2 regions of the Paenibacillus graminis genome follow, and region 1 is predicted to be linked to the other one. Evidence: riboswitches for the same ligand, from Rfam matches in the RefSeq annotation. Region 1 holds a riboswitch; the other holds the start of a gene.
What was found. A riboswitch is a leader RNA that binds a small molecule or an ion and turns the genes downstream of it on or off. The one in region 1 is predicted to bind cyclic di-GMP.

Region 1 (4,404 bases):
CGTCTGAAGTCGTGGAAATCGTGTAAGTCTCGCTGTAAGACGGTTTGATCAGCCCGGTCCAGCGGATCGAGAACGAATCCACCCCAAGCGAGCTATCCGGTGCAGCCTGCCGCCAGTTAAAATTGACTACTGCGTCGTTACGCACGAGTACAGGTGTACCCGAAAGCGTCATATTCTTGAAATATTCTCCCTGAAGACCATTTAGAGCGGGAGAAACCACCGTACCATTATCTGGAGATAGTACCGGTGTGGCCGTAGGCTTAACCGTTGGTACCGGTGTCGGCGTGGCCGTTGGTACCGGTGTTGGCGTGGCCGTTGGTACCTGTGTTGGCGTGGCCGTTGGCACCGGTGTCGGTGTAGCCGTCGGCACTGGGGTTGGCGTAGCCGCCGGAGTAGGTGGAGCCGCAGGTACATCCAGCCCAGCTTTGTATTGATCCAGTGTTACCGTGTAGTCGTCATTCATAAAGTTTTTGATGGTGGTGGTGCTGTTGTTCTCATAGAGCATTTTTCCCCAGTTCATCATATAGACCCATTGTCTCTGGGAGAGCTGCAGCTTGGCTGTGCTTGGCATTTCGCCATTTTCACCAATGGCAATGGGTTTGCCGTCCGCGAGGCTCAGCAGGCTGTCATGATATTTGTTCATATAATCATTGTTATATATATCTGCTGCGAGAACGTCTACCTTATCCGCCCCCGGATAGGTTAGTTCATAAGGATCGGATGAGGCATTTGGAGCATTGGGGTTCCACACCCACAGCAGGTTGTTTAATTGATGAACGTTTACGAAACGGTCATACATAATATTCCAAAGTTCCGCAAAATTATTTTTCTTGCCCCACCAGAACCAGTTGCCGTTCATTTCATGGTAAGGTCTCCATAGGACCGGGACGCCAGCGTCCCGCAAGGTCTTAAGCGAAACGGCCACTTTGTCCAGATCGGCGATCAGGCTGTTGTATTGAGCCGTTCCCGGTGTTACATACTTATTGAAGTCCGCTTGGCTAAGCGTCTTCTGCACATTCGCCCATTGATACGAAGTGCCGGGCAGCTGCTCATGGAAGGTCATAGCGACGATACCGCCATTTTTGTACCAGTTGATTGCGCTGTACACTACATTTCTGCGCTGCGCTGCTCCAGTGCTTTCCGACTGGCCGCTGATTAAGCCAAGCTCGTAGCCGTGAAGGGCCGCGTACTTTCCGCTCGTCCCCTTCAGTTTGTTGCTGAATTCATCTGGGCTCTCCAGATAGTCATGCTGGCCAGTGATAATGCCTTTTCCTGAAATAGCGTTTAATTCGTCAAGCAGCTTGACGGCAGCAGTTGAAGCATTGGGATTAACCGGAGCTGGAGAATCCGAGGCAGCAGCTGCCTTCGATGGCGCGCCCCCCAGGCCAAGCGGCACTGCAGTCAGAAACAGGGCAATAGTTAACATGATGGACACCAGACGCGACTTACGGTAAGTTGTCAAAATTCATCTTCCTTTCGGTAGCCAGGCTGCCACTCTTTCGAAGGCCCTATAGCTTTGCGTCCCTATCTTTCGATTAGGTTTGCCTTTGTCGTTTTGGAAGGATTTATCCCTCTTACCGTAAGTATCGTCTCTATTAAATTTTTAGTTTAGAGCATTAATGAACTTTCCTTAATAAATGGTTCTTAATACCTGTTTTGGAATTGTAACATTTGGGTAAATAGATTATTTAGCCCTATCTCCAAACCCTTAAATCGACATGAACCGGGATAATTTCATCGGATTCGACAGCGCCATCAGCGCATTTTTTTACGAAATAAACTGCTGCAGAGCGATATCTTCCCACTCCAGCGTAATGCGGATATTGTCTTCTTCTACCAGTTCCGAGCCGGTCTGCACTTCAATGAACTCCACATCTGTCAGCGCCAGAATGGCATGTTTTGTCCCTTCCGGTATGCGGACTACATCCCCTGCTTTCACATTATGCATCTTCTCATTCAGCACAATGCTTGCCTCGCCGCTGACGATCGTCCAGATTTCACTGCGCTTGTGATGCAGCTGATAGCTGATATTTTTACCTTCTGCGATGAAAATCCGCTTGGTCAGCACTTCATTGCCCTCATCGTACTTCACATAATCAATGACCTTATAGTGGCCCCAGCGGCGCTCCTCGTACATCGGTCGTTGTTCAAAAGACTTCAGCACTTCCTTGATGCGCGGGCTTTCCGTTTTGTGGGTCACCAGAATGCCGTCCGGGCTGGCTGCGATAATCAGGTCCTTCGCTCCGATTACTGTGATCGGAATATCCAGCTCATTGATTAGGCAAGTCCCTTCGGAATCATCGGTCACGAAGCCTTTCCCCACATGATTGCTGCTCATTTCCTCGGTGAGGGTATTCCAGGTACCCAGATCCTTCCAGAACCCGGCATAAGGCTGAACGACGATATTCTCTTCTTTTTCCACCACTTCGTAGTCAAAGCTGATGGACGACAGCAGTTTATACTGCTTTTGCAGTTCCTCATAGTTCAAAGGCAGACCTTTGCGCTGCAAAATATCCAGCAGATAGCCCAGGCGGAAAGCGAATACTCCGCAGTTCCACAGTGCCCCCCGGCTGATCAGCTCTTCGGCCTGTACGCGGTCGGGCTTCTCCTGGAAGTGGCTCACCTGCATATAGCCGCTTGCCGCCGCCTCATCGCTGGTAGGAATAATATAGCCGTATTTCTCGGATGCAAGCTCAGGGACCACGCCCATCAGCGCCAGATTTGCGCCGCTTTCCTGCATCGTTGCCTCAAGCTGGACGACGGTTTCAAAAAATGAAGCCTCCACATACGGATCGACGGGGAGAATAGCCACGGTCTCACTTGGAGACACCCCTGCCATTGAATACAGGTAAGCTGCAGTCAGAGCAATGGCCGGGAAGGTATCGCGGCGCTCCGGCTCCACAATGATTGGCACCTCTGCGCCGAGCTGGCTCTGAATCATTTCGACTTGGCTGCGGCCGGTAGCCAAATAAGACGAGTCCGCCATCCCTGTCTCCTGCAATTGTCTCCATACCCGCTGTACCATAGATTCCGGTTCACCTGCCGGGCTTTGCAGCACTTTCAGAAATTGCTTGGAACGAGAATCGTTGGACAAAGGCCAGAGCCGTTTACCAGAACCGCCAGATAGAAGTACCAGTTTCATAAGTGAACCCTCCTATTTATGTGTTGTCGCGTAAATATCGGATTGTTATTGTGAGCTGCTGCCGGGTGGCTTTCGCATGAAAGGCAGGAATGTCACTGACGCATTATGTTGCGTGACAATACTTCAGATCGGCTGTTACGGGAGTCTCTGCAAGGAATGTTTGGACTTCCGGCCGCTGTTGTCTGCAGATTTCTTGATTGTTACCGCTGTTCGCGGTGGAAATCCACAGACAAAGGCGGACGCATTCGCTCCTACAGTTCCAAAATTCCTCTCCGTTCCTCCCTTAACAGCTTTCCCTGCAGCATTTCCACTGGAAAACGAGCCAATGGAATTAGTTCGCCCAAGCTGCTTCACCCGGCAGGCGAAGCTCCCTGCCAAAGTTCCGGCATTGCCACTTGTTTGGCGGCAGTTAAAACTTAGATCGCCCCGGCTACGCTGGGGGAGTAGCCGCTGAGGCCCCCCATTTGCGGACGTCCGACAGAATGGTACTCAAAGCCTGTTCCCTCGATCTGCTCTTTGGAGTAGACGTTGCGTCCGTCGATCAGCACCTGGCGGCGCATGCTCTCCGCAAGCTTGTGCAGATCGATGTCCTTGAACACGCTCCAGTCGGTCAGCAGGCAGACCGCATCGCTGCCTTCCGCCGCTTCTTCCGGCAGGCCGCACCAGCGCAGCTGCGGATGATCATATTGCTGTCTGAAGTTCTCAACAGCAATCGGATCATACAGCTTCACTGTAGCGCCTTCGGCCACCAGGCTCTCAACAATTTCCCGGGCCGGGGCTTCCCGGACATCGTCGGTGTTTGGCTTAAAGGCCAGGCCCCAGATGCCGATTACTGCACCGCGCAGATTGCCAAGCGACTCATGCAGCTTCGAGATGATCATAAAGCGCTGGTCTTTGTTCACCTCAACCACCGATTTCAGCAGCTTGAACTCGTAGTCCACATTACCTGCAATTTGAATCAGCGCATTAGTGTCTTTCGGGAAACAGGAGCCGCCATAACCGATACCGGCCTGCAGGAAGGTTGAGCCGATCCGACGGTCCATTCCCATGCCTTCTGCCACCTTGGTTACATCAGCTCCCACTTTTTCGCAAATATTGGCAATCTCGTTAATAAAAGAGATCTTCGTTGCCAGAAAAGCATTCGATGCATATTTGATCATTTCAGCACTGCGGATATCGGTTACGAACACATTTTCCGTGAAGCCCTGGTGAAGCTGGCGCATCGCAGGCTCAAGCTCCGGGTTATCCAGTCCGATAACAAT
Region 2 (4,404 bases), 3.5 Mb from region 1:
CTTCCTTTGTAACGCTCGGAATTTCATAGATCGGTCTCCTATCCTTAATAAATTAGAGTAATTTCAGCTCAGCGAGCAGTTTGTACATGATAACTGCCGCTTCGGCTCTTGTGGATGAATCTTTGGGTTTCAAAAGCTGTCCGCTGCCCTGCACCAGTTTCTTGTCAACCGCCGCCGCTACGGATTCCCGTGCCCATCGGCTAATGCTACCGTTGTCCTTGAATCCGGAAAGTACAGCCTGAAGCTTGACCGAATCCGCAGCAGATGCCGGATTGCCAATAGCAGTGCTGTCAACCGCCCGCATCAGCATCACCATCATCTGTTCGCGGGTCAGCGGATCATTGCCATGGAAAAGCCCTGCGTCCCCGGTTACAATTCCTGCCGCCGCTGCCGCTTCTACATACGGGCAGGACCAGTTCGCAGCGGAAACATCACGGAAGGTTGGCTTATCCGTCCGCACCGGCTGCAGCCCAAGAGCTGCTGTCAGCAGCTTGGTGAATTCAGCCCGGGTCAGGATGGCTTTTGGCGCATACACGGTTCCGTTCATCCCGTTCACGATGCCTCTTGCTGCCAGCACCTCAACGGCTTGCTGGGCCCAGTGGCCTGATATATCTGTGAATTGTGCCTCGCGCAGCATGACCGCGTACAGTCCTGAGGCTGATATCTTAGCCTGAACAAAACCGTCTTCCGCCGCAGTCACTCCGCCGATATAGCTCCAGATGCCTTTGTCCGGATTGTAGCTGTAGATCCCAAGCTTCTCACGCTTCGACGTCCAAGGCTCTTCCTGCGGATACCGGACTGCCAGCTTAGCCGGGATCAGGAACGGAGCGCCCGCTTGGACTTGCCAGGCGGAACCGGCCTTCAGCAGAGTTTTGCCGCTTGCATCCAGCAGTTGCTTCGTTTCCAGTTCAGCCTGAGCCAGGCTTACGGTGGTATTGTCCGGGAAGGTTCCTGCGGAAATCTCCAGCCGTGCCCAGCCGTTCAGTGCAGTCAAGGTTCCGCCGGCACTGCCGATCGCCTGAGTAACTTTAGCTCCGGTAATTACAGGGGCCTTGGCCTCCGGTGCCGGACCCGGGTTAGAGTCTGTACCCGGATGTGGGGTTTCACCTGGCGATGGAGTCGTTCCCGGATCAGGAGTCGGGTTGGGATTTTCTTTTAAATCCACTGATTCTATGTAATCGTCCTTCTTACTGTACAGCAGCTTGTTCCCGCTAATTCCGATCAGCTTCACCCCGGCATCTATCGGCAGCGGTTTTACTGCATATGTAGTGAGGTCCACCTGCTTCAGGGTGACAGCGCCGTTATCCTCCTCTTGGAACACAGCTTGATCTTCACCTATGGACATAAAGGCATATTCAGTTCCCCCGGCTTTCATCCCGGTGAGATCCACAGGTTGTGCCGTCAGGTCTTTGATGTTCAGGAGCACATATTTGCTTCCTGTGGCACTGTTTTTCTGCTTGTACAGCACATGGCTGCCATTAAATACAAACCAGTCCACCGCATTCGCACCACCCAGACTAACCAGTGCGCGGGTTACGCCACTGCTCACATCCAGCAGGCTAAGCCCCCCGTCACGGGCATTCTTGTAGACGACATTTCCGCCGGCCAGTACCGGGAAACGTCCTTCGCCCAGATCCGCTTCAACACCCGTTGCCAGATCATGATAGATCATGCTGCCGTAATTTTTGCGTTCATACCAGACCACACCTACGCCGTCCGTTGTCGGATTGCCGTATGGGCCGGCCTGCTTGTTGAGCTTCATCTGCTTGCCTGTCTCCAGATCGGCAGTGTAGATATCCCAGTGGAGTGAAGCTTCCGGCTCACTTCCCTTGTCCGCCCATACCGCAACCGCTCCATTCACATACGGCGCGTCCTTGGTTGACTGACCGGCTGTAAGCACCGCATTTGCACCATTGCGCTGATTCAGCGCGTGCACCTGCTTAACTCCGTCTGCGTCCGGTTCCAGCCACACTAGCCTATCACCCGACACGCTATAGTCTGTTCTGCCCGGATTGGCCGCCGCAGCCGATGCTTGCCTTACGCCCAGACTACTGCTGACAAGCCCTCCAAGTAAAAACACCGCCGCACAAACAGTAATAACTGCCTGCGCAAACTTCCTTTTTTGTCCGAACCTCATTCACTTCTCTCCCCCAGCGCTATTTGTAGGCACGCCAAAAAACCAAGTGCCTTGAGCGGCCCGGCTGCCCTGACATCCCTTCCGGATGAAGTAGGCCCGTGGCTTTGCGTCTCCGACTTTCGTACGGATTTGCCTTTGTTCCAAACTCGGTTTTTCTATCCCTTTATGCTTATGTAATTGTGACTTTAGATGTACAGGACACTTTTATTATCGGAATTTATTCCTATAGAATTAAGATGTTCTATTTTTCCCTTTTTCAGGTTTTGATTTCAGGATTTACCTCCAGCGTCTCTTCAGCAAAAACAGTAACAGTACTGCCCAATTCGTTACATATTAGGCAGAAACATCATTCCGATTATTGTCTATGTGCGTATATTATCAGGCATCTAAAAAAAGGGAGGAATTGGAAATGGGATATAAAAAATCTAGACATTGCTGTGTTCCACCTGTTAAAAAATGCTTCGTGGAAAAAGAAGTGGTTAAAAAGTTTATAAAAGTTAAATATGAACCGGTAGTTGTTTGTGTTTCTAAAAAGAAAAAGATCTTAGATTGCAGAGAAGTACCTTGCAGACATGTACCACATCACAGTTGTAGACCCTGCCATTCACGCAATCCTTGGAAAACGAGTAAACACAGATATTATTAAAGTCATCTCATAGGGCTGACCCAAAAGCCATGAAATGACTGCTTGGTCCTGCCCTTGTTGCTTTGGAATGGGATATACGTAGGCACTGGGGTGTATACCACGTAAAAAAGCAGAGCAGCGATCCTCCAATAACAGGAGAATCGCTGCTCTGCCTACTTTTTCTTATCATTTCAATCTGGGTTGGCTGATATTCTTACAACTGTCTAACTCCATAGATAATTTTCCGGACAACAGAAACATTTATTTCACCCGTCACATTCACTGCTCATACTTACTTGTAAAAGCCGGCCACATGCTATTTCCTGCTTACCTTACTTGCCTCCGCTTGTACCCTGCTTACTCCTGCCAGCCTGCTGTGCTACTGTGCGATCTGCTCGCGGATGTTCGCGAGGATTTTCTTCTCCAGCCTCGACACCTGGACCTGCGAGATGCCGAGGCGGCTGGCGACTTCAGATTGGGTCTGGTCGCGGTAGTAGCGCAGGTAGACGATCAGGCGCTCGCGCTCAGTCAAGGCCCCGATGGCTTCATTCAGCGCGAGCTTGTCGAACCAGCGCTCCTGCGTCTCGTCGGCGATCTGGTCGATCAGCGTGATCGGATCGCCGTCATTCTCGAAGACGGTCTCGTGGATCGAGGTCGGCGGCTTATTAGCCTCCTGGGCGAACACGATTTCTTCGGGCGTGACCCCCAGCGCCTCCGCAACTTCCCCGATGGTCGGCAGACGGTCCAGTGTTTTGGACATTTCGTCCTTCATTTTGCGGACCCTGTTGGCCATTTCCTTGAGGGAACGGCTGACCTTGAGGGTGCCGTCGTCCCGGAGGAAACGCTGGATCTCGCCGATAATCATCGGCACGGCATAGGTGGAGAATTTGACCTCATAGCTGAGGTCGAATTTATCAACGGACTTCAGCAGTCCGATACAGCCGATCTGGAACAAATCGTCAGGCTCATACCCGCGGTTCATAAACCGCTGCACCACCGACCAGACGAGGCGAATATTGCAGTTGACCAGCGTATCGCGGGCCAGATTATCTCCGGCTTGACTGAGTGCGATCAGACGTTTGACCTCCGCATCGTCCAAATAGGTCGGCGGAGCTTTTTTTGACTCTGCATCCATGGCTCCAACCCCTAATTGTATAAAGCTTTTTTCGAGACGATGGTTTTCTTCATTGAAATGGAGGTACCGCGCCCCGGTTCACTTGTGACTTCGAATTCATCCATGAAATTTTCCATAATCGTAAAGCCCATACCCGAACGCTCCAGCTCCGGCTTGGAGGTATAGAGCGGCTGCTGGGCCAGCTCCAGATCCTCGATCCCCCTACCCTGATCTTCAATCGTGAGCTGCACGGTTTCATGCTCAATGGAGGCAGAGATGCTGACAATGCCTTCAGGATCGCTGTCATATCCGTGGATAATACAGTTGGTGACTGCCTCCGAGACAACCGTCTTCAGGTCATTCAGCTCCTCCATCGTTGGATCGAGCCGGGAGACAAAAGCCGCCACTACCACGCGCGCGAACGATTCGTTCTCCGACAGTGCGGCAAACTGGACGCTCATGAAGTTACCCGCTTCGCTTTTTGTCATAACGCAACCTCCAAATCCGAGAGTGCAGCGCTCTCGTCAT

Region 2: another riboswitch for cyclic di-GMP. It lies ahead of PGRAT_RS20435 (S-layer homology domain-containing protein); the one in region 1 lies ahead of PGRAT_RS05380 (PA14 domain-containing protein).

Annotation. Positions count from the first base shown of each region.
Region 1 is NZ_CP009287.1:1,262,129-1,266,532, reverse strand. It holds gene PGRAT_RS05380 (PA14 domain-containing protein) at 1-1,462, opposite strand, end outside; cyclic di-GMP riboswitch class I at 1,476-1,556, opposite strand; gene PGRAT_RS05375 (sugar phosphate nucleotidyltransferase) at 1,769-3,142, opposite strand; gene PGRAT_RS05370 (UDP-glucose dehydrogenase family protein) at 3,559-4,404, opposite strand, start outside.
Region 2 is NZ_CP009287.1:4,757,755-4,762,158, forward strand. It holds gene PGRAT_RS20430 (DUF6531 domain-containing protein) at 1-27, opposite strand, end outside; gene PGRAT_RS20435 (S-layer homology domain-containing protein) at 53-2,137, opposite strand; cyclic di-GMP riboswitch class I at 2,189-2,281, opposite strand; gene sigF (RNA polymerase sporulation sigma factor SigF) at 3,142-3,897, opposite strand; gene spoIIAB (anti-sigma F factor) at 3,909-4,364, opposite strand; gene spoIIAA (anti-sigma F factor antagonist) at 4,361-4,404, opposite strand, start outside.